One region of the Companilactobacillus ginsenosidimutans genome, then DNA from elsewhere that is predicted to be linked to it. Evidence: predicted binding sites of a transcription regulator. Region 1 holds the regulator's gene; each other region holds the start of a gene.

The links. The regulator Rex, encoded in region 1, represses fermentation and respiration genes when NADH is low (regulators of the CRP and FNR family bind a similar motif). The targets are predictions, from matches to a motif close to TTGTGAANTANTTCACAA.
Region 2: the regulator Rex is predicted to act here: its motif matches at 2,445-2,462, upstream of ABM34_RS06370 (class II fumarate hydratase).
Region 3: the regulator Rex is predicted to act here: its motif matches at 5,242-5,259, upstream of ABM34_RS07265 (FAD-binding protein).

What each region holds. Positions count from the first base shown of each region.
Region 1 is NZ_CP012034.1:932,794-940,476, reverse strand. It holds gene tsaB (tRNA (adenosine(37)-N6)-threonylcarbamoyltransferase complex dimerization subunit type 1 TsaB) at 1-184, shown strand, start outside; gene rimI (ribosomal protein S18-alanine N-acetyltransferase) at 168-704, shown strand; gene tsaD (tRNA (adenosine(37)-N6)-threonylcarbamoyltransferase complex transferase subunit TsaD) at 715-1,728, shown strand; gene ABM34_RS13170 (hypothetical protein) at 1,947-2,111, shown strand; gene ABM34_RS04970 (hypothetical protein) at 2,142-2,339, shown strand; gene ABM34_RS04965 (ABC-F family ATP-binding cassette domain-containing protein) at 2,413-4,332, opposite strand; gene ABM34_RS04960 (redox-sensing transcriptional repressor Rex) at 4,470-5,117, shown strand; gene manA (mannose-6-phosphate isomerase, class I) at 5,148-6,113, shown strand; gene ABM34_RS04950 (PTS sugar transporter subunit IIB) at 6,794-7,683, shown strand, end outside.
Region 2 is NZ_CP012034.1:1,214,628-1,222,310, forward strand. It holds gene budA (acetolactate decarboxylase) at 1-241, shown strand, start outside; gene ABM34_RS06365 (MFS transporter) at 758-2,320, opposite strand; gene ABM34_RS06370 (class II fumarate hydratase) at 2,639-4,024, shown strand; gene ABM34_RS06375 (flavocytochrome c) at 4,043-5,443, shown strand; gene ABM34_RS06380 (anion permease) at 5,446-6,864, shown strand; gene ABM34_RS06385 (LysR family transcriptional regulator) at 6,879-7,683, shown strand, end outside.
Region 3 is NZ_CP012034.1:1,400,872-1,408,554, forward strand. It holds gene ABM34_RS13515 (glycoside hydrolase family 73 protein) at 182-1,480, shown strand; gene ABM34_RS07245 (hypothetical protein) at 1,526-2,302, opposite strand; gene ABM34_RS07255 (glucose-1-dehydrogenase) at 2,821-3,606, opposite strand; gene ABM34_RS07260 (aldo/keto reductase) at 4,240-5,103, opposite strand; gene ABM34_RS07265 (FAD-binding protein) at 5,296-7,137, shown strand; gene ABM34_RS07270 (hypothetical protein) at 7,292-7,683, shown strand, end outside.

The DNA of each region.
Region 1 (7,683 bases):
TTTGATGACCAAAGAAAGCCTGCCAGATGCGGTTAAATTAGCTGATTCGGCAGTAAATGAACCACCAGTCAAGGATGTTAACGCATTTGTACCAACTTACCTCAGATTGACACAAGCAGAACATGACTGGATTAAAAAGGGACACAAGGAAGACGGTAATATTTCTTATGTGGAAGAAATTTAAACAGGCCGTATGGCCAAAAGATGAGACCGAAAAGTACCCATTTGAAAATAAATATGTCACCATTAACGATCACGAATTGCTCCTACGCAAAGCGATTCCCGATGACCTAGAAGATCTCATGAACATACAAGAACAAATATACGGATCACCAGCACCTTGGACATCAGACATTTTTCTCCAAGAAATAAGGAATCGGAGTGCGCTTTATTTGGTGCTGTCAGACGTCGACAAAGTCGTAGCCTTCATCGGTTTGGCTATGAACATGGGCAAAGAATCGCATATTACCAATTTTGCGATTTCACCAGATCACCAAAAATTCGGGTTGGGACATTTATTATTAAATCAGGTAATCGATTTTAGTCGTAAATACGATTACAATCGAGTTTCATTGGAAGTAGATATTACCAATGATGCTGCGATTGATTTGTATGAAGCATTTGGGTTTGAGACTAGACTCGTGCATAAAAAATACTATTATAGAAATCACCACGATGCTTTAGAAATGGTGGTTGAGTTGTGAGGGAATTATTTTGAAAAAAGATACATTAATATTATCTTTTGAAAGTAGCTGTGATGAGACTAGTGTCGCTGTTATCAAAAACGGTAAAGAGATATTATCTAACATCATTGCAACACAAATAAAGAGTCATCAACGTTTTGGTGGAGTCGTTCCAGAAGTTGCCAGCAGACACCACGTTGAAGAAGTGACCCAATGTATTCAAATGGCAATGGATGAAGCAGAAGTCACATATGATGACTTAGATGCCGTTGCAGTAACATATGGGCCAGGATTAGTAGGGTCACTGCTAATCGGTATTATGGCAGCAAAGACAGTTGCATTCGCTCATGACTTGCCATTGATCAAGTCCAATCACTTGGCTGGACATATTTATTCAGCTAATTTCGTAACAAATCTCCAATACCCATTCATGGCTTTATTGGTGTCCGGTGGACATACAGAAATCGTCTATGTCAAAGCGCCAGGTGAGTTTGAAACTCTCGGTGACACAAGAGACGACGCTGTCGGTGAAGCCTATGACAAAATAGGTCGTGTTTTAGGAATAAATTATCCTGCTGGAAAAGAAGTTGACCGTCTAGCTGGAATTGGCAAAGACACGTTCAATTTTCCACGAGCCATGGTTCAAGAAGATAACCTGGACTTCAGTTTCAGTGGCTTGAAGAGTGCATTCATCAATACAGTTCACCACGCAGACCAAGTTCACGAAGATTTGAATAAAGAAGATTTAGCAGCTAGTTTCCAAGCCTCCGTGCTAGATATTTTGGCTAATAAAACTTTCAGAGCAATCAAAACCCATCCAGTTAAGCAATTAATCGTTGCCGGTGGGGTTGCCGCTAATCAAGGACTACGCAAACGATTGGCAGACGAAATTGCTAAGAGAAATGACAACATCGAATTAGTATTTCCACCACTAAGATTATGTGGTGATAATGCAGCTATGATTGGTGCCATCGCCCAAATTCAATATGATAAAAAAGATTTTGCTGACTTGAAAGTCAATGCAGATCCAAGTTTAGATTTCTAAAAAAAAGCTGATATAGGACATTTTTGAAATGTTTCTATATCAGCTTTTTTTGATTAATTGTTAATCGGACATTCACGTTGGAAGTTAGGATAAGTTATTATCATTTGAGGATAGGTTGTAATATTATTTGAATATTTACGTTAATCTAATATTAAATTGAAAAAGAGGAGAATTACATGAATTTGGTATAATGCGAAATATCTGAGGGAAAATTATCTATGATTAACGGTGGACGAGAGAGTTTAGGCAGATGTATAGTAAATTCATACTGGCATGCAGCTGAAGGTGCTGCTACTGGATACGGATTATCAGGAAATGTATACGTTGCCCTTGGAGGAGCGTTAGCGAATCAACTAAGAACCGTTGGTAAGGATTGTAAATAATAATTTTAGTGGGCGCGATGGAGGATAACAATGAAATTTAATAATAAATTCTACAAAGACGGTAATTTCATATTGTCATTATTTCTAATATTGATTTTATTGACCGATTTACTTAATACAGACTTTTTCGGTATGACTTTTACTTTTAGCACTTTGAATATCATCATTTGGACTTTATTAATCATTGCTAGCTTTCTTCGATCCATTTTGAAGAAAGTCAGTAAGTAATCAGTAAAAGCGTGAAAATCATTTAAGAACAAATTAAAAAGCAGATCAACGATATTGTTGGTCTGCTTTTACTTTATTGCATATCTTCTAGCTCCATAGACTTCTCAGTCCAGGCATCTTCTAATTCACTTTGTTTAGCTTTATTTTCTTCAAGTTCTTTCTGCAAATCACCAAGTTTGGTATAAGAAGTAAGGTTCTCATCTTTAGTCATTTCAACTTGAATAGCCTTATTCTTTTCATCCAATTCTGAAATTTGCTTTTCCAGATCATCAACTTCACGTTGTAGCTTACGTTGAGCTTTCTGCTGCTCCTTGGACTGTTGGTATTGTTCTTTCTTCTCACTGACATTGCTTTCGCCAGATTGAGTAGAACTATCACTATCTTCAGATTCAGTAGTTTTCTCAAGATAATAATCGTAGTCACCAAGATAAACTTTGCTACCAGAAGGACTAATCTCAACAATCCTATCAGCTAGTGTATTCAGTAAATATCGATCATGAGAGACAAACAACACTGTTCCGGCGAATTCCTTCAGGGCATCTTCCAGAACTTCCTTACTATCGATGTCCAAATGGTTAGTTGGCTCATCCATGATTAAAAAGTTGTTATGTTCCATCGAGAGTTTGGTTAGTGTCAGTCTGGCTTTTTCACCGCCGGAAAGGCCTGCAACAGGTTTTAGAACATCATCACCACTGAACAGGAATGAACCTAGAATGTTGCGAATAATTTGTTCATCAAGCAGGGGATGTCTGTCCCAGATTTCATGTAGAACGTCTTTTTTAGGATCCAAATCCTTCAAATCCTGATCATAGTAACCAGTTTGGACATTGGCACCAAACTGATAAGTTCCGGCAAGTAGCGGTGTCTTGTTAAGAATAGTTTTTAACAAGGTTGATTTACCGATACCGTTTGGTCCGATAATACCAACACGTTCTCCTTTTTTAACGTCAAGATTGATTGGTGAGGACATGACTTCATCCTTCGAATATCCAATAGCAGCATCTGAAATCAATAGAACGTCGTTTCCACTTTCCTTGTCAATTTGGAAGGAGAAGTGGGCTGAACCTTGGTCACTACCTGGCTTTTCGAGCACATCCATTTTCTCTAACTTCTTACGACGACTCTGAGCCATCTTAGTCGTTGAAGCACGGACGATGTTCTTTTGAATGTATTCCTCAGTTTTCTTGATTTCAGCTTGTTGTTCTTCATAGTGTTTCCAGGCAACACTTTGATTCTTTTTCTTTTCTTGAAGATAGAATGTGTAATTTCCTGAGTAGTGGGTCGCAGAATGTTGATTAATTTCTTCAATTTCTGTAGCAACCTTATCAAGAAAATATTGATCATGGGATACAATTACTAATGCTCCACGATAATTTTTTAAATATCCTTCGAGCCATTCAACTGTATCAATATCCAAATGGTTAGTTGGCTCATCAAGCAAAAGTATGTCGTGATGTTCCAAAAGCATCTTCGCCATTGCCAATCTAGAACGTTCACCACCAGATAGGGTGGATACTTTAGCATCCCAGACATCCTCTTCAAATCCGAATCCTTTCAGTACACTGCGGATTTCTGATTGATAGCCGTAACCATTTTCTTGACGGAAAGTATTTTGCAATTGATCGTATTGTTTCAATAGCTGATCGTAGTCACTGACTGTGTTATCAGCTAATTTCAATTCAAGAGCGTGCATTTGTTTTTCTTGTTTTTTAAGGTAATCAAAGACACCTTCTAACTCATCAAAAATCTGATTATCAGAATTCAATCCAGAATCCTGAGCTAAATATCCGATGTTTGTATCTTTTTTAAGAGAAATATTTCCCGAGTTGTAACTTTCTTGATCTGACAAAATTTTGAGCAAAGTTGACTTGCCGACACCGTTTCTTCCGACTAGACCAATTCTGCTGTTATCTTGAACTTCAAAACTTACATTGCTAAAAAGTTTCTTTGTTCCAAAATTTTTTGTAATATTTTGGGCTTGTAATAATATCAATTTATAACTCCTTTACGTATTCACAAATTATACTATGAATTTTGTCGTTTTCATGGCTTTTTGAAGTAAATTATTGCTTTTTTCACAATGGTTATCTATTATAGTAAATAGTGAAAACACGCACATGGTGGTGGATTATGACAAAAACAACAGTTCCAAACGCAACTATTAAAAGATTACCTATATATTATAGGTATTTCCAATTTCTAAAAGATGAAGGTACTCAAAAGATTTCATCTGGTGAATTGTCTGACGGTATCAAAATCGATAGCGCTACAATTCGTCGTGACTTTTCATACTTGGGTGCACTCGGTAAACGTGGATATGGTTATGACGTTAATGAGTTAGTCGCATTCTTCAAGAAATTACTTAACCAAGACAAGCGTACTAACGTAGCGCTAGTTGGTGTAGGTAACTTGGGTAATGCACTCTTGAATTATAACTTCTCAAGAACTAATAACGTTCGTATCGCCGCAGCTTTTGATATCGACAAGTCAATCGTCGGTACAGTTAAGAGCGGTGTTCCCGTTTATGACATTAGTGAAATCAAAGAACAATTGAGTCTACAACAAATCGATGTAGTTATTTTAACAGTTTCTTCTAATGCAGCACAAACTACCGCAGATGAACTTGCTAAAGCAGGTGTTCGAGGAATCTTGAACTTTACACCGGTTATTATTAATGTGCCTAGCTCAATTCGTGTACATTACGTTGATTTGGCCAATGAGTTACAAACATTGATCTTCTTCTTAGATCGTGATCGTGACGCAAAAGACGCCGAATAATTCAATTTATTTTTTTGGGGGATATTGTATATGAGTGAACCATTATTTTTAAAACCTGTATTCCATGAAAAAATTTGGGGAGGTCGAAAACTAGAATCATTTGGTTATGACCTACCTGAAGGTAAAATTGGTGAATGCTGGGCAATTTCTGGTCATCCACATGGTCGTTCTCAAGTTGAGAATGGTCAATTCGCTGGTCAATACGTAGATGATCTCTGGAAGAACAATAAAGAATTGTTTGGCAATCCAAAGGGTGAAGTATTTCCACTTCTCACAAAAATTTTGGATGCGGAAGATAACTTATCCGTTCAGGTTCATCCTGACAATGAATATGCTGAAAAGCATGAACATGAATTAGGAAAAACCGAATGCTGGTATATTATTGATGCCGAACCAGGATCATATTTAATTTATGGTCACAACGCTAAAAATAAAGCTGAATTGGATAAGATGATTGAATCAGGCGACTGGGATGACTTGTTACGCAAGGTTCCAGTTAAGACTGGGGATTTCTTCTATGTACCAAGTGGCACTGTGCATGCGTTGAATACTGGCATTATGGCGCTTGAAACGCAACAAAGCAGTGATACAACCTATCGTTTGTATGATTATGATCGTGTCCAAAAGAGCACGGGTAAGACTCGTGAACTTCATATAAAGCAGTCTGAGGATACAATCACTGTTCCACATAAGGATCCAGAATTGAATATTGTAAAGCGTGAAGAGGGTAAAAATAAGTTTACAACTTATGTTCAACCACCTATCTCACCATATTTTGCAGTATATCGCTGGCAAATTGCTGAACCAGCAGTCTTTAATCATGAAATAGGTAAGTATACTTTAGTTTCAGTTATTGACGGAAGTGGACTTCTTACAATTGATGGAAATGACTACAAACTGGAGAAGGGCTATCATTTAATTATACCTGCTACAGTCGATCAATGGACAATTGATGGCGATCTGGATATAATTGCCTCAGAGTCTGGTGAAGAATAAGATAATTAATTTATATTTTGGCACAATTTCCTATATCGGGAAAATTGGGCCTTTTTATATGCTCAAAATCTATCTATACCAATTGTTGTTTTCGGAAATTAGTAATTCATTTTTCATTATATAAACGAAATAATAGTCCGTTATTTTGGGTATTTATTTTTTACAGAAATGTTTCAAAATTGTTAAAAATGATTTTAAATCGGGCAAAAATTGCTGTCTTTTTTGTCAAAAAATGATATTATGAAAAGGTTCACAAGAAGGGTGAGCTTAGGTAAAACGATTTTTGCATTATGACAAGTTGTTCATATTTGAACACAATATTTTTTTCAAGCTAAAGAAAACGCTTAAATTAATTTGAAAAATATTTTGTGAAAATAGATTTGATATTTGGCTCATTTCTATTTGTTTTCACATTGAAAGTTGTTGTAAGCAATTGTTTTGTCTTTTCAGCGTACTGATCTTTTGTGTTACAGAATTAGGCATTGTCGTAGTGACCTGATTTTGAATATGGGGGAACAATATGTCAGCCATTTTTTTAGTGGTAGCGGTTTAACTTATTTCATTATGAATTTTATCTAAATAGAATTTTTAGTGGAATGTGGAGCGCTAAACGCTTAGAAACGTGGTATTTTAGTTATGGTTGTTTATCGACTATAACAAAATAAATAGGAGGTAAAAGAATGGTAAGTATTGTCATTGCTAGTCACGGTAAACTTGCTGACGGTATTAAGCAATCTGGATCAATGATCTTTGGTGAACAAGAAGACGTTCAATCAGTTACATTGATGCCAGACATGGGCCCAGATGACTTGAAGAAGAAATTGCTTGATGCAATTGCTACTTTTTCAAATCAAGACGAAGTATTGTTCCTTGTAGACCTATGGGGTGGAACTCCATTCAACCAAGTTAATGGGTTGTTTGAAGAACACAAGGACAAATGGGCTATCGTAGCGGGATTAAATCTACCAATGCTCATTGAAGCTTACGCTTCAAGATTATCTATGGATAGTGCACATGAAATTGCTGCACATATCTTGGAAACAGCCAAAGATGGGGTAAAGGTTCGTCCTGAATCACTTGAGCCTGAAGAAAGTAAAGCTGCTCCTGCAGCTGCAGCTCCAAAAGAAGAAAATGGTGGTCAACCTGGTACATTCAACTATGTTCTTGCCAGAATTGATTCACGTTTACTTCACGGACAAGTTGCCACAGCTTGGACTAAGACAACTAATCCAACACGTATCATTGTTGTATCAGATGCTGTTGCAAAAGATGATTTGCGTAAGAAATTGATTCAACAAGCAGCACCAGCTGGTGTTCACGCACACGTTGTCCCAATTGACCAAATGATCAAAATTGCAAAAGATGATAAGCACTTTGGTGGACAAAGAGCACTCTTGCTTTTTGAAACACCTGAAGATGCCCTTCGTGCCATCGAGGGTGGAGTTCCTTTGAAGGAATTGAACATCGGTTCAATGGCCCATTCAGAAGGAAAAGTTCAACCCAACAAAGTATTGGCATTTAGCCAAGAAGATATCGACACATTTGGCAAGTTAAAGGATCTTGGTGTTGA
Region 2 (7,683 bases), 280 kb from region 1:
AAGCTACTACTCTCCACAAGTATTTGACGGAGCAGCAGTTGCCGGTTTCCACAGTCATTTCATGTCAGATGCACATGACTTCGGTGGACACATTCTTGATTTCGAGTCGGTCTCGGGTAATGTTGTGTTCCAGTGTTTTGACAGTTTGTTGCAGCATTTACCAATTGATAATCCTGCATACAAGCATCATGATTTTTCATCTGATGATATTTTAGGTTCAATTCATAAAGCTGAAGGTTAGTGGCGTTTATTTTAGATTTGTTTAGTTCGGGGGAGTGGTGGTGAATAGCCGCCCTCCGGTCAGGATTTTGGGGGCCGTGGACGCTGTGGGACGATTTGGAGCCAAAGAGCGGTCTCCAAATGCGTCCTTTTCCTAAGCCTGCCCTTTGGCAGGCAAAGGAAAATCTCACGGCTTTGGCCCCCAAAATCCTGACCTGCGGGCTAAATTTGCTACAAATCTAAAATGTAACACCTGACCTTTGGTCTGGTAAATTAAACCAAAATCAATTCAAAAATGACCCTATTCCGATTGGAGTAAGGTCATTTTTTTGTGTTTCCTAATTTTCATTTGTGATTACTTACGCTTATTAAAATATAAAAAATCATTATTAATACAATACATTATCATCTACGTTTGGTTTCACTCAAGGAACGGAAAGGGCAAACAATACACGTCCAACCCACTTAGCACGAAAGTGCGGCAGTGAACCCACCAACAAAACAACATACCTCCACCAGAACTACCAAACCATCAAAACTACCGACGATCTCGAATACTAACCAAAGCAACAACAGCTCCAAATAAACAAATAAAAATACTAACACCAATAACTAAAACATAACCAACATCAAACCCACTCCAAACACCAGCCTTCAGCGAAGCAAACAAACCACTTCCCCCATCCAACTGCTGCAAATTAGACCAGGCACTTCTCAATACACCTTCACTACCAGTCGGACCAGCAGAAATAAGCTCATTAATAATTCCAGACTTAGTTGACTTGGCTAAAGCCAAATCACCAACATAACGGTTAAGCCCATTTTGATAACCATTCGACAAAACTAGTCCCAATATAACAATCCCAAAAGTACTTCCTAGTTGTCTAAAGACATTGACTACTCCACTGGCAATTCCTATTAAGTTGGGATCGACACTCTCCATGGCTGCTGCAGAAAGTGGTGGATTTACTATTGCGTTCCCGATACCTATTATGATGAATCCTGAAACGTAATCTAAGTAAGTGACTTGTAGTGAAACAACTCTTTGAATTTCAAATAACCCTAGTGCGATAATTATTAATCCACCGCCTATTAACCACCTTTTGGCTAGTCGGTTTGAAAGTATTCCAGCTATTGGTCCGATTATTAGACTCATTAAACCAATTGCTAATTGTCTGATACCTGTTTGTTCTGGGGTATAGCGTAAATAACTTTGCATCCAAATTGTCATGTATGTAAAGAACGCATATAGTCCCGCTCCTAAACAGAAAGAGGCAATAGCTGTGCCGTTGAATGACCATGATTTAAAGATTTCTAAGTTGATCATTGGTTCTTTAATTCTTTTTTCTAGGATTATAAATACTATTACTAATACGATTCCGATTATGAAATAACTTATTACTTGCGAGTTCATCCACGTCCAATTAATATGAGTCTCCTTTTGAACTAGGCCAAACACTAAGCAAAAAATCATGACGGTGGAAATTATCATCCCCCACCAATCAATTTTTTCTTCCTTATTACCATAACTTTCATCAACAAATTTATATGCCATTAACAAGGCGATGATTCCGATGGGCAAATTGATGTAGAAAATCGAACGCCAAGTGAATATCTTTATTAAATATCCGCCAATGACTGGTCCTAACGCTGTGGCCACCCCAACTACTGAACTCCAGACTCCGAAGGCTAAGCCGCGCTCGTTGTCATCAAATGTTTCAGTAACGATGGTCATGGATAAACTCATCATCCCTGCTCCACCAATACCTTGTATCATTCTAAAGACATTTAAAAATAATGCCGTTTGAGACATGGATGACCCTAATGATCCTAATGTGAATATGGATAGAGTTATCAGGAATATTCGTTTTCTTCCGAACAAGTCGCCGAATTTGGACGCCAATAATAAGCACATTGCAAATGCTAATGTGTAGGCGTTCATAACCCATTGAAGTTCCGCATAAGAAACTTTTAGTTCTTGTTGAATTGTTGGCAAGGCGACATTAACAATTGTTGAATCCAGTAATGACATGAATACCGCAATACATAATGCTGTTAAAGCTAGCCATCTGCGACTATTCTTTTGTTTGGTTGAGTTCATATTTCTCATCCGTCCTAAATAACAAATTAGTTCTTACTTTAAATATATCAGACTTAAGAAATTGTTAATCATTTTTCTCAAATTGATAAACAAATACTGTTAAACAAGCCATTCATAACTGCCATTGTGAACGAATAAACATTTATTTTTATATAATTATTTATATTCAATAAATGAAAGCGTTTGTTGTTCATTGATATATCAACCTCATAAATAATATTAATGACGTAATCAGTGTTTGACTATGAGGATGATGTGAATTTATGATATAAACATCACAAAGTATCATTCGATCAAAAAAAATTGGAGGACATCAACATGACAAACTTTAGAATCGAATCTGACACCTTAGGCGAAGTGAAAATCCCAGAAACAGCTTTATGGGGCGCACAAACTGAGAGATCACGTAACAATTTCCCTACTGGCGAAAAAATGCCACTAGAAATTATTAAGGCTTTGCTACAAATTAAGAAAGCTGCTGCGATTGCTAATAAAGAATTGAAATCAATTGACGCTGACAAGGCTGATTTGATTGTTGAATCAATCGACAAATTGCTTGCTTTAAGCGATGAAGATTTGAGAAAAGATTTTCCATTGGTTGTTTACCAAACAGGTTCTGGTACACAAACTAACATGAATACTAACGAAGTAGTTGCCCACATGGCAGCCACAATCAATAGTGACATTGAAATTTTGCCTAATGATGATGTTAATAAAGGTCAAAGTTCAAATGATATTTTCCCAACAGCTATGAACATTACTGCTGCTATTGCGGTTGATAATCTTGAAGATTCATTGCAACACTTAATTGATGAATTGAAAGTTAAACAAGAAAAATACTGGCGCACAGTTAAAATTGGTCGTACTCACTTGCAAGATGCTACTCCATTAACTTTTGGACAAGAAGTAAGTGGTTGGGTTTCAATGCTTGAACACGATCTTTCATATATTAAAACATTGAACAAGACACTCGGCGAACTTGCTATGGGTGGAACTGCTGTTGGTACTGGATTGAACGCTGCTCCACACTTTGCTGACATCATTGCTAAAGAAATGAGTAAATTGTACGGAATTGAATTTACTGCTGACACTAACAAGTTCTACGGACTTGCTGCTCACTCTGGATTAAACGTTGTTCACGGTGCTATCAAGACTTTGGCCGCCGATTTGATGAAGATTGCTAACGATGTTAGATTCCTCGCTTCTGGCCCACGTTCAGGTTATGGCGAATTGAACATCCCCGCAAACGAACCTGGCTCATCGATTATGCCTGGTAAAGTTAATCCTACACAAGCTGAAGCAATTACGATGGCTGCCGTTCGTGTCATGGGTAATGATGTCGTTGTTGACATTGCATCTAGCCAAGGTAACTTCGAAATGAACGTCTATAAACCAGTTCTTATCAGTGCCTTCCTTGAATCAGCTGAACTGCTTGCCGGAACAATGACAGGATTCGCAGACAAGATGATTCACGGCCTATCAGTTAACTCAGATAGAATGGAAGAACTCGTTGAGCAATCATTGATGACTGTTACAGCTCTATCACCACACATTGGTTATCACGAAAGTGCAACAATTGCGCAAGATGCTGAAAAAGCTGGCACAACTCTTCGTGAGGCAGCAATTAAGTCAGGCTTACTAACACCTGAACAATTTGACGAATGGGTCGTTCCCATCAATATGACAAACATTGATCAAAAATAATTTTTAAGTGAGGAAATTATGGCAGAAAAATATAAATTTCAACCTACTAATATTAAAGAATTAAAAGTCAATTATGACTTAATCATTGTCGGTTCTGGTGGGACTGGCCTTACTGCCGCATTACAAGCACACGAATTGGGTCTCAGCCCAGTTATTCTTGAAAAAATGCCGGCAATCGGTGGTAACACAACACGTGCTTCATCTGGTATGAACGCTTCCGAAACAACAGTTCAACTCGATCACAAAATCGTCGACAATATGGAAGACTTCTACAACGACACTTTCAAAGGTGGCGGCAAAAAAAACAATCCTGAATTGTTGAAATATTTTACAACTCATTCAGCTTTAGCAATCGACTGGTTGGCTGGTCACGGAATTATCTTGGATGACCTGACAACAACTGGTGGTATGAGTGTCTTGAGAACTCACCGTCCTAGCTCAATGGCTCCTATCGGTGGCTTCTTGGTTACGGAACTTCTTAAGCAAATTGAAAAAGAAGGTATTCCTTTATTTACTGATATTCACGTTAACAAGTTACTTCAAACTGCTGGAAAAATCAGTGGTGTTGAAGTAGATATTGATGCTAAAACCACTAACATCATGGCTGACGCTGTTATTCTTGCCACTGGTGGTTTTGGTGCCAATCCTGAACTACTTGTAAAATATCGTCCTGACCTAAAAGGTTACAAGACAACTAATCAACCTGGTGCTACAGGTGATGGTATTTCACTTGCTAGTGACGTTGGCGCAAAACTTGTCGATATGGACCAAGTTCAAGTTCACCCTACCGTTCAACAAGATACTGATCATCCATTTTTGATCGGTGAAGCTGTTCGTGGTGAAGGCGCTATTCTTGTTAACAAGTCAGCAAAACGTTTTGTAAATGAACTTGATACTAGAAAGAATGTTACTGCAGCAATTGATAACTTAAACGAAAAAGGCGCTTATTTGATTCTTGATCAAGGTATCCGTGATCGTGTTAAAGCTATCGAGTTTTATGACCACGTTGGCTTAGTTACAACTGGTCAAACTTTGGATGAATTAGCTGAAAAAATCAATATGGACGCTAAAACATTGAATGAAACTGTTGCTACTTGGAATTCTGCACTAGAATCTGGGGATAAAGAATTCGGAAGAACAACAGGTATGGATCGTGGAATTGTCAACGGACCATTCTTCTCAATCCATATTGCACCTGCCGTTCACTACACAATGGGTGGAGTCGCAATTAACGACAAAACTCAAGTGTTAGATGAAAACGACAAAACTATTGAGGGATTATTTGCAGCTGGGGAAATAGCTGGAGGCTTACATGGGAACAACCGTATCGGTGGTAATTCCATTGCTGAAACTGTTATTTTTGGGAGACAAGCTGGTCAACAATCTTTCAAGTACTTACAAACAGGACAAGGTAAGTAAAGATGACTTTAGAGAAATTAAATTATAAAAAATTTCTCGCACCCATCATCGTTGGTTTAATTATCTGGTTGCTCTCACCAGTTAAACCTGCAGGTGTCAGCCTTTTGGCTTGGCACATGTTCGCAATCTTCGTGGCAACAATCATTGGTTGTATCACACAACCACTACCTATTGGTGCTGTTGCCATCATAGGTTTCACCATCACAGTATTAACTGGAACAGTCAAAATGGACACTGCCATTGCCGGATTTGGTAACGGAAGTATCTGGTTAATCGCTATGGCATTCTTCATCTCACGTGGTTTTATCAAAACTGGACTTGGTCGACGGATTGCCGTCATCTTCGTTCGAACCTTTGGTAAAAGTACGTTAGGTCTCTCCTACTCATTACTAGGTGTTGACCTAATTCTTGCTCCTGCAACACCAAGTAACACAGCTCGTGCCGGTGGTATCATGTACCCTATCATCAAATCACTTGCTGAAGAATTTGGCTCAGATCCTAAAAAAGGCACCGAAAGAAAAATGGGCTCATTCCTAATTTTCTCAGAGTTTCACGGTGACATGATCACAGCCGCAATGTTCCTAACAGCTATGGCTGGTAACCCACTAGCTCAATCACTTGCCGGACAAATGGGGGTTAAAGTGACTTGGATGGGTTGGTTCATAGCTGGTATCGTTCCAGGACTCATTTCATTGATAGTAATACCGTTCGTAATTTACAAAATGTATCCACCAGAAATCAAGAAAACACCTGATGCAAAGCAATGGGCAGACAAACAGCTCGCAAGCATGGGCAAATTCAGTACCCCTGAAAAATTCATGTCGGGAATCTTCGTAGTTGCCCTACTACTTTGGATTCTTGGAGGAGTTCTTGGTATCGACGCAACACTTACAGCATTCATCGCTCTATCATTATTAATTCTAACTGGAATCCTCAATTGGAAAGATGTTTTGAATGAAAGTGGTGCTTGGAATACATTAGTTTGGTTCTCAGTCCTCGTTATGATGGCTTCTCAACTAAACAAACTTGGATTCATCCCTTGGTTGAGTAATTCAATCGGTGGAAGCTTGAAAGGTATGAACTGGATCTTTGTCCTAATCATCTTGTTAGTAGCTTACTTCTACTCACATTACCTATTTGCAAGTTCCACAGCCCACATCTCAGCCATGTACTCAGCTTTCTTAGCTGTCGCAATTTCCGCCGGAGTTCCACCAATGCTTGGTGCATTGATGCTAGGATTCTTCGGTAACTTATGTTCATCAACAACACATTATAGTAATGGACCAGCACCAATTCTTTACGGTTCAGGATACGTAAAACAAGGTGAATGGTGGAGAATGAACTTAGTTCTCGGTATACTTTACTTTGTAATCTGGATTGTAATTGGTTCAATGTGGATGAAACTAATCGGAATGTGGTAATAGTGGGGGAAAATATGAATACTCGGGATTTAGATTATTTCAGAAAATTAGTTGAGAAACGTAATTACACCGAAGTCGCAGAAATTTTTAAGGTGTCTCAACCAACAATCACCCAAGCAATTAAACGTTTGGAAAAAGAATTCACGACTAAGCTTGTTCAAGTCGATCGTGTACATCAAAAAACTGAAATAACTAGAACCGGGTATCTCCTTTTCGAACAATCATTATCCATTCAAAAAAGCCTCGACCTAGCTCATAAGGAGATCGAAGCTGCTAATAGTAAAAAAATTAAGTTTGGCTTACCGCCAATTATTGGAACATTATATTTTCCACAGGTAGTTGGCGAAATAGCTAAAACTAACTTATTAGATAAATTAAATATTTTCGAAAGTGGTTCGCACACTTTATTCAATCAGTTGGAATCCGGTGACATTGATATCGCCATTATCGGTTCATTGTTACCAATCAACAATCCCAACTTCAAAGCAATTCATCTAGGAACAAGACCCTTCAGCTTAATCGTCAGCTCCGATAATCCCCTAGCCCAATCAAAAGAAGCCATCGACTTCAAAGATTTGGGGGATCAAAAATTCATCGACTTCGCCGGTCAATTTATTCATGGTCAAATTTTGCATGACTACTTCGAACATACTGGAATTTCTCCTGAAATCATTCAGCAGACACCAGATATTTCATGGTACAAAAGTTTGATTCGTGCCGACATCGGTATTGGAATTTTGGTTCGCGATGAGATTAACAAGTATGATGAAAACATTACTTGTTTGGAGATTAAGAATCCTATTCCCGAGAACTTTAATA
Region 3 (7,683 bases), 470 kb from region 1:
TTATTCATTTTTTCAATTTTTTTGGAACATATGATTTCGATTACATATTCGCATAAGCTTATTAATATTATAATAAATTACAACCATGTGAACATCACTTTACAATACGTCGTGTTCTGTTGAAGCTGGCTTTAAATTTTTGTATTCTGTAACAGCAAAGAAATGCAGGAGGAGAAATTAAATGCGTAAAAACTTGCTACTAACTAGTGTTGCGGTGTTAAATACTTTAGCAACAGTGGCTGTACCTAGTGTTGTTTCTGCTGAAACTACTGATACAGATCAAAATACAAATAATGAAACTGAAGTTACACCTACTAAGGAAGATACTTCTGACAGTGATGCTGTTATTACTGAGGCTTCTGAAGATCCAGATGTGGCTACTGGTAATGGTGCGGCTAATACTATTGTGGGACCTCATGTTGATAAAGCTGATCCTACTGTGGCTCACTCTATGGATATGGAAGGTCTTGAAGCTGCTGAAGCTAATGTTTTATCACGTTCATGGTCTTCTCAACAACGTTGGGCTGAATCAGTTGGACCTATGGCTCAACGTTCAGCTCAAAGATATAACTTATATGCTTCAGTTATGATGGCTCAAGCTATTATTGAATCTGGCTGGGGTGGATCAGCTTTAGCGTTGCCACCTAACCATAACCTTTTCGGTATTAAAGGTAGTTACAATGGCCAATCAGTTTATATGAGAACAGCTGAATATAGTTCAACTTATGGTTGGTACTATATCAATGCTGCTTTTGCCAAATACCCTACTTATGAAGAATCATTCAACGATAACGGTGTAAAACTTCGTTATGGTTTAACTTGGAATGGTGCTTTCTACAAAGGTACTTGGAAAGAAAATACTCGTTCATACCGTGATGCTACTGCTTGGTTGCAAGGTCGTTACGCTACTGCACCTAACTATGCTTCAGTATTGAATAACATCATCGACTCATATGATTTAACAAGATGGGACTCTAAACCAGTTCCTCAAGAACCAGAAGTTGATGCGGGTATGGATGCACCACTTAATGGTGAATTCTTCAACTATGAAGATATCGGTACAATCAAAAACGCTAATGGCGCCAAAATGTATGTTCAGGCTGACCCAAATTATCCTACAAAACGTACATTACCAAATGGATCAAACTGGCGTGTAACTGGTAAAGTTCTTTCAAACCAAGGTGAACTTTACTTCCGTGTTTCAACTAAAGAATACGTTAAGGCTGCAGATATTCAATTGAAATCTTCAACTGAAGGCGAGACAACACACAAGATTATCAAGGCTACTAACCCTGATAGTTATGCCGTTCCACTCGTATCTTTCCATGAAAACAACAAGATGAAAGATAGTAATCGTGGTTTAGCTAACGACAATTACTGGGCTGTTGATAAGACTCGTGTCGTAGATGGTCACACTTATTATCGTGTTTCTACTAATGAATGGATCAAAGATACATACGCTACAATTACACAAGGTTAAGATAAAAAAAATTCGACTTAGATCATTTGATCTAGTCGAATTTTTTTATGCAAACTTTGGATTTGCTGTTCTGATTAAATTTGGATATATCAAGGAAAGACGCTTGTATGCCGCATCGACATCACTTGGAATGTCCACGTGTAAGATGAAGTTCTCACCTTTTGGACCATATCCATTTTCATCGTCTGTTAACCTGGATATTTCTCCAAGTAAAAGACTGATATAGTGCTCCATTGACCACATGCCAGGAATCTTTTCGGTAAATTGAAGTTCTCCATTTACTTCTTCAACCTCTGCTTGATACGTTGAGAAATCAGTCACTAAGACATTGGGAGCCATTTTGTTCATTCTGGCTGTCATTCTCAACATCATCGTTGAATCTTGCATCATTAAAATCGTCTGTAGGTTTATTTTGTGTACGTCTAGGAGACTGAGCAAATTATCTATATTGTTACCACAGTTAGTCGACTTTGTTTCTAAACAATCTGCTTGAACATTATATTTATGTTGGATATACCTCTGAAAAATTTCCGCTTCTGACATCCCTGTTATATCTAGTTCGGGATATAGTTCGTTTACCACTTTAATCAAATCGGGTGTTGTGTGACCTGCGCCCCCTACTATTACGTAGTGCTTTGCAATTTGATTTTTGATTGCTTGAGCAAATAGATTTCCGCCAGTTATGATACTGCCACCAAACAGTACACAGACATCGAATCTTGTTACTCCGTATTGAGATTTTAGAGTTTCAACTTCTAGATTTGGGATATCTCTTTGGGATAGAAAGTTGGCTATTTTGTTGATGTCTTGGGATTTTGTCATGGGTTTGGTGGCTCCTTTGGGGTTTTGTACACTATAGCAGATTTTGGGTATGAAAAACCAAGATTGTGGTTTGGACAATCTTGACTTTTGTTTGGGTGGTTGGTTAATTTTAAACTATAGCTTTGGTTTACACTATTCTGAGTTTGTTGTGAACTCCAAATAATCTTCTTGTGCTGAACATTTTTTTGACTATGATTATTTTCTCTTGGTTCACTTTCATGTAGCGGAAACGTTAAAAACAAAACTGACCCACACATATAAGTCGTCCAGAGCTGCGGGGGTGTTACGCACCCCTCTGCTTGAATTTTTAAGTGAAATCTTGATTGGTGATATCGGTTTTGAGCGACTTTTTGAATATGATTATATTCTCTTGGTTCACTTTCATGTAGCGGAAACGCTAAAAAACAAACTGGACACTGCGTGTAAGCTGGACAAAGCTGCGGGGCGTTACGCGCCCTCTCCGCTGTGTCGCATCTTACACTCCGTGCCCAAGTGCGTTTGTTTTTTGGCTCTATTTTTTATCCTTCCCCATCTTTAAAAGCGGGATAAAGTGTCATCCCTCCATCGATAAACAGTGTAATTCCTGTTACGTAGCTGGATTCGTCTGATGCTAGCCAGGCTGCTCCTGCTGCTACTTCTTCTGGGGTTCCTATTCTGTTCATTGGTACCATTGATACTGTTTTGTCGTATTGTTTCTTGTCGGCAAACTTTTCGGCGTTGATTGGTGTGTTAATGGCTCCTGGGCCGATGGCGTTTACTCTTACGTTTTGGTTGGCGTATTCCATTGCGATTGTCTTGGTGAATAGTTTTACACTACCTTTTGCGGCGGCATAACTGGCAAATGTTGGCCATGGGATTGCTTCGTGGACTGACGACATGTTGATGATGTTTCCTTTTTTATTATTTTTTACAAAATAATCTAGGGCAACTTTTGATCCGAGGAATACTCCTGTTTGGTCGACTGCTGTCACTTTATTCCAGTCATCGAGACTCAATTCATGAGTTGGTGACTTGATTTCCATTCCGGCGTTGTTGATCCAAATGTCCATGCCGCCGAAGTTTTCGACAGCAGCATCCAAAAGGGCTTTTGCTCCTTCTTCAGTACTGATGTCGGCTTGGACAATTGCTGCTTTTCCGCCCTCGTCGGTGACTGATTTGGCAGCTGATTCTGCACCTGCTTTATCACTGTGGTAGTTGATTACAACGGACATTTTTTCTTGTCCGAAACGCTTGGCAATGGCGTGCCCGATTCCCTTTGATCCGCCAGTTACGACGGCTACTTTTCCATTCAAATCTGTGTACATAGGATTCCCTCTCTTCTTTTACTTGGTATGTTCGGTTCTATTAGATGATATGCCGGCTGTTTTGTCAACGAAATTGCCACATATCTTTTGAACGAAGCTTATAGTAGACCTTCCAGTTAGGTCGAAGGCAACAACTTTTTTGAAAAAAGTTTTATTTGCTTGGAATTTAGTTTTGCGGTGGTGAGTTTTTGTTGTGATAGTCAAAAAGACATTCAAAGTTCGAATGTCTTTTTTTCGTGATTAAATTCGTATTTATCGGTCACTTGAGTTTGTAGGTGTTAGTTGTGACTGTTTTAATGATTGTTAATTTTAGTTTAGTGATTCGCTCCCCTTGATTACTGTGGAAACGCTAAAAACAAAACTGGGGCACACATATAAGTCGTCCAGAGCTTCGGGGGTGTTACGTACTCCTATGATTGGAAATTGAGGTGAACTTATTATTTGTGGGATTGGTTTTGAATGATTTTTTGAGTATGATTGGTTTTACTTTGTTCACTTTTATGTAGCGGAAACGCTAAAAATCACACTCAACACTGCACACAAGGCGCCCAGAGCTGCGGGGGTGTTACGCACCCCTCTCCGCTATGGTCGTCTTGTGCTCCGTGTTGAAGGGCGTGTGATTTTTGGCTCTTTTTATTCTTGGTGTCCATTATGCCACATGTCAACGGCGGTATCTGATAAGCTATTTAGTTTTTCCATATCTTCCTCAGAAATCTTGAAGTCGAGTTTTGCGTTGTCGAGGATGTGTTCTTTGTGGGTTGCCTTTGGCAGTGGTAGAGCTCCGTTTTGAATTACAAATTGGATTGCTAGTTGAGCTACACTGGCTTTATATTTTTCTGCGATGCGTTCTACTGTTGGGTTGCTTAGCATTCTACCTGTTGCTAGTGGTGAATATGCTTCTACTAGAATGTCGTTTTCTTTAGCATATGCAGAAATCTTTGGTTCTGTGTATCCTACGTAATATTGGATTTGGTCAACTGCTGGTTTTACGTTTGAGTTGTCGATCAATGCTTTCATGTCTCTGACATTAAAGTTTGACACGCCGATTGACTTAACTTTTCCTGTTGCTAGGATTTCTTCCATTGCTTTCCAAATTTCTTGGTTGGCTTTGTCATATTTTGCAGGATCAGCTGGTACGTTACCCATTTCTTGCCATGGGAATGGTGCGTGAATTAAGTACAAGTCAAGGTAGTCGATATCTAGATTGTTGAAAGTTGTTTCAAAATCCTTCTTGGCACCTTCATATGTCTTTGTTTCACCAGGCAATTTTGATGTGACGTAAATTTGGTCACGGGGAATTCCTGAGTCACGGACAGCTTGTCCCACTTCTTTTTCATTTCCATATGCTAAAGCAGTATCGATATGACGATATCCGGCTTCCAAGGCGTCAAGAACTGATTGGCGAGTCTTTTCAGCAGGCATTTGCCATGTACCAAAAGCTACTTTAGGAATTTCTAAACCATTGTTTAATGTGTATGTTTCATCTAATTTTGTCATTTATTAACCCTCTTTCGATCAATTTCAATATCAATCGTATACCTTCGACCATACTCGAACGCAACATTTATTTCAAAAATATATTTTTTCTCATTTATCGAATCCTTTATTTTTATAAAATTTAGCGTAAAATTGATGTTGTAAAGGTTTTCACAAACTGTGAATTCAAGAATATTTTTTGGAGGAATTATAATGGTTAGTCAACATGATATAGGTCGTTGGGACGCTTCCTACGACGTTGTAGTTTTAGGATTTGGTGGAGCAGGTGCCACTGCTGCCCGTTTTGCAGCGGATGATGGAGCAAAGACACTATTAGTCGATTCAGCCCCAGAAGGCCACGAAGGTGGTAACACTCGTTACGCCGCACAACTAATTAACTGCGGTGACAATTTTGACGGTGAAAAAGAATATTATAAGAACTTAACTAAGCCAATGGACTTAGATGAAGACATGATCGACACATACGTTGAGGGTATGGTCGATATGCCAAATTATTTAACAAAATATCTCGGTGTCGAATCCCCAATCAACGCCAAAGACAAATTTTCAGCCGACTCAATCTTTGCTTCAATGATTGCTGAATACCCCGAATATGGCGGCAGTGAAGCCAACAATTACTTGATGGTTCATGACGGGATTTTCGATGCTGCCCTATGGAAAATTTTGCGTCAAAAAGTATTGGACCGTGCGGATATGATTGATGTTTGGTATAAGTCTCCAGCTCAACATTTGATTCAAGATCCTATCACAAAAGAAGTTATTGGTGTTCAAATTGAGCGTGAGCATGTTGTCCGTAATATCCGTGCTAAGAATGGTGTCATTATGACCATGGGTGGTTTCGAAAACAACAAGCAAATGATGCAAGATTATACTGGCGCATTTAAGGCCGCACCACTTGGCTCAATTTACAATAAGGGTGACGGTGTCAAAATGGCTGAGGAAATCGGTGCAGACATGTGGCACATGCACAACTATGAATCACTAGGATTGCTTCACGGACTAGCATTTGATGTTCCTGAAGGAACTCGCGCACAGTTAATCCTCAGCTTCCCAGAAATTGTTAATGGTAGTGTAATTACTGTTGGTGATGATGGTAGCCGTTACTTCGACGAAAGTACATCAAATCGTCACGGTCACATTTTCCAAAATGGTCACTGGCGTGTTCCTGCAACAAATGTACATCCCTACTTAATTTTCGATCAAGCACAATACGATAGAATTAAAGCTGCTAAAGATTTACCATACAAGGACTTCTTTAACGTACTGACAAAAGCCGATAGCATCAAAGATTTAGCAAAACTAATTGATGTTAACCCTAAGACATTGAACAAGACAGTTAAAAACTTCAATCAATTCGCCGAAAATGGCACAGATTATGCTTGGGGACGTGATCCAGAATCAATGATTGCCTTCTCAGATGGTCCTTTCTATGCCGCACCATTGACACACAACGTTTTGAACACACAAGGTGGAGCTCGTCGTAATACACACGCCGAAGTTCTCGACCCAAGTGGCAACTTAATTCCACATCTATACAGTGCCGGTGAATTTGGTGGTATCAACGCCAACGAATATCAAGGTGGTCAAAACCTTGCTGAATGCCTTATTTTCGGTAAAATAGCTGGAGAAAACGCTGCTGTACCAAAGGCAACTTATCAAACGACTGCACCTGCAGAAAATAATCAACCTGCAGAACCAGTCGCTGTAGCAGTCAACTTAGGTAGTGATGCCAAGCCTAACAACGAAGAATTCACAACTGCTGACAACCAATACTTAGGTAAAAGTAATTCTGGTATGGGTGGCGAAGTAGTCGTCAGAGTCACAGTTGATGATGGTAGCAACATCCAAAATGTTGAAATCCTTCAACAAAGCGAAAGCGATGATGTTGCCTCAGACGCACTTGCAGAACTACCAAAGAGAATCGTTGATCAAAATACTTACGATGTTGATTCAATTTCCGGAGCATCAGCCTCAAGTCGTGCTATTAAAGACGCTGTAAAAGATGCACTATCAAAAGCAAATCAACCTGCATAAGATGTAAAATTGCTCGATAAGCCTAGCTTACCGGGCTTTTTATTTTCTCCAAAATAATTTATATACATGATATATATAGTGCTATATTTATAGTATCTTGATCAACAAATAAATTACTATCGACTTATCATATTAAAACTATTAGGATATAACCATGAATAATTTAATGCAGAAATTAAATCAAAAAAGATACCTATATTCGATTTTTTTATTAATAAGTATTTTGGTCGTTCTCCTCGTCAATTGGCATCCGGGCTATGCATTTTCGACCGGAGACTATCGTTTCCACATTAATCGAATAGGAGCACTGACAACTTCGATTCAACATTTCAATTTCCTACCCAAAGTAGACGAGTATTTCGCAGGTGGATATGGATACGCTGCAAGTTTATTTTATCCTGATATATTTTTATACCCAGCTGCCATTCTTAGACTGCTCGGGGTTCCAGTCCTTGTGACCTACTTATTAACCCAAGTGGGAATAAATTTCTTCACACTGTTTATTACTTACATTGCTGGAAAAAGGTTGAATTTTTCAACCAAGAA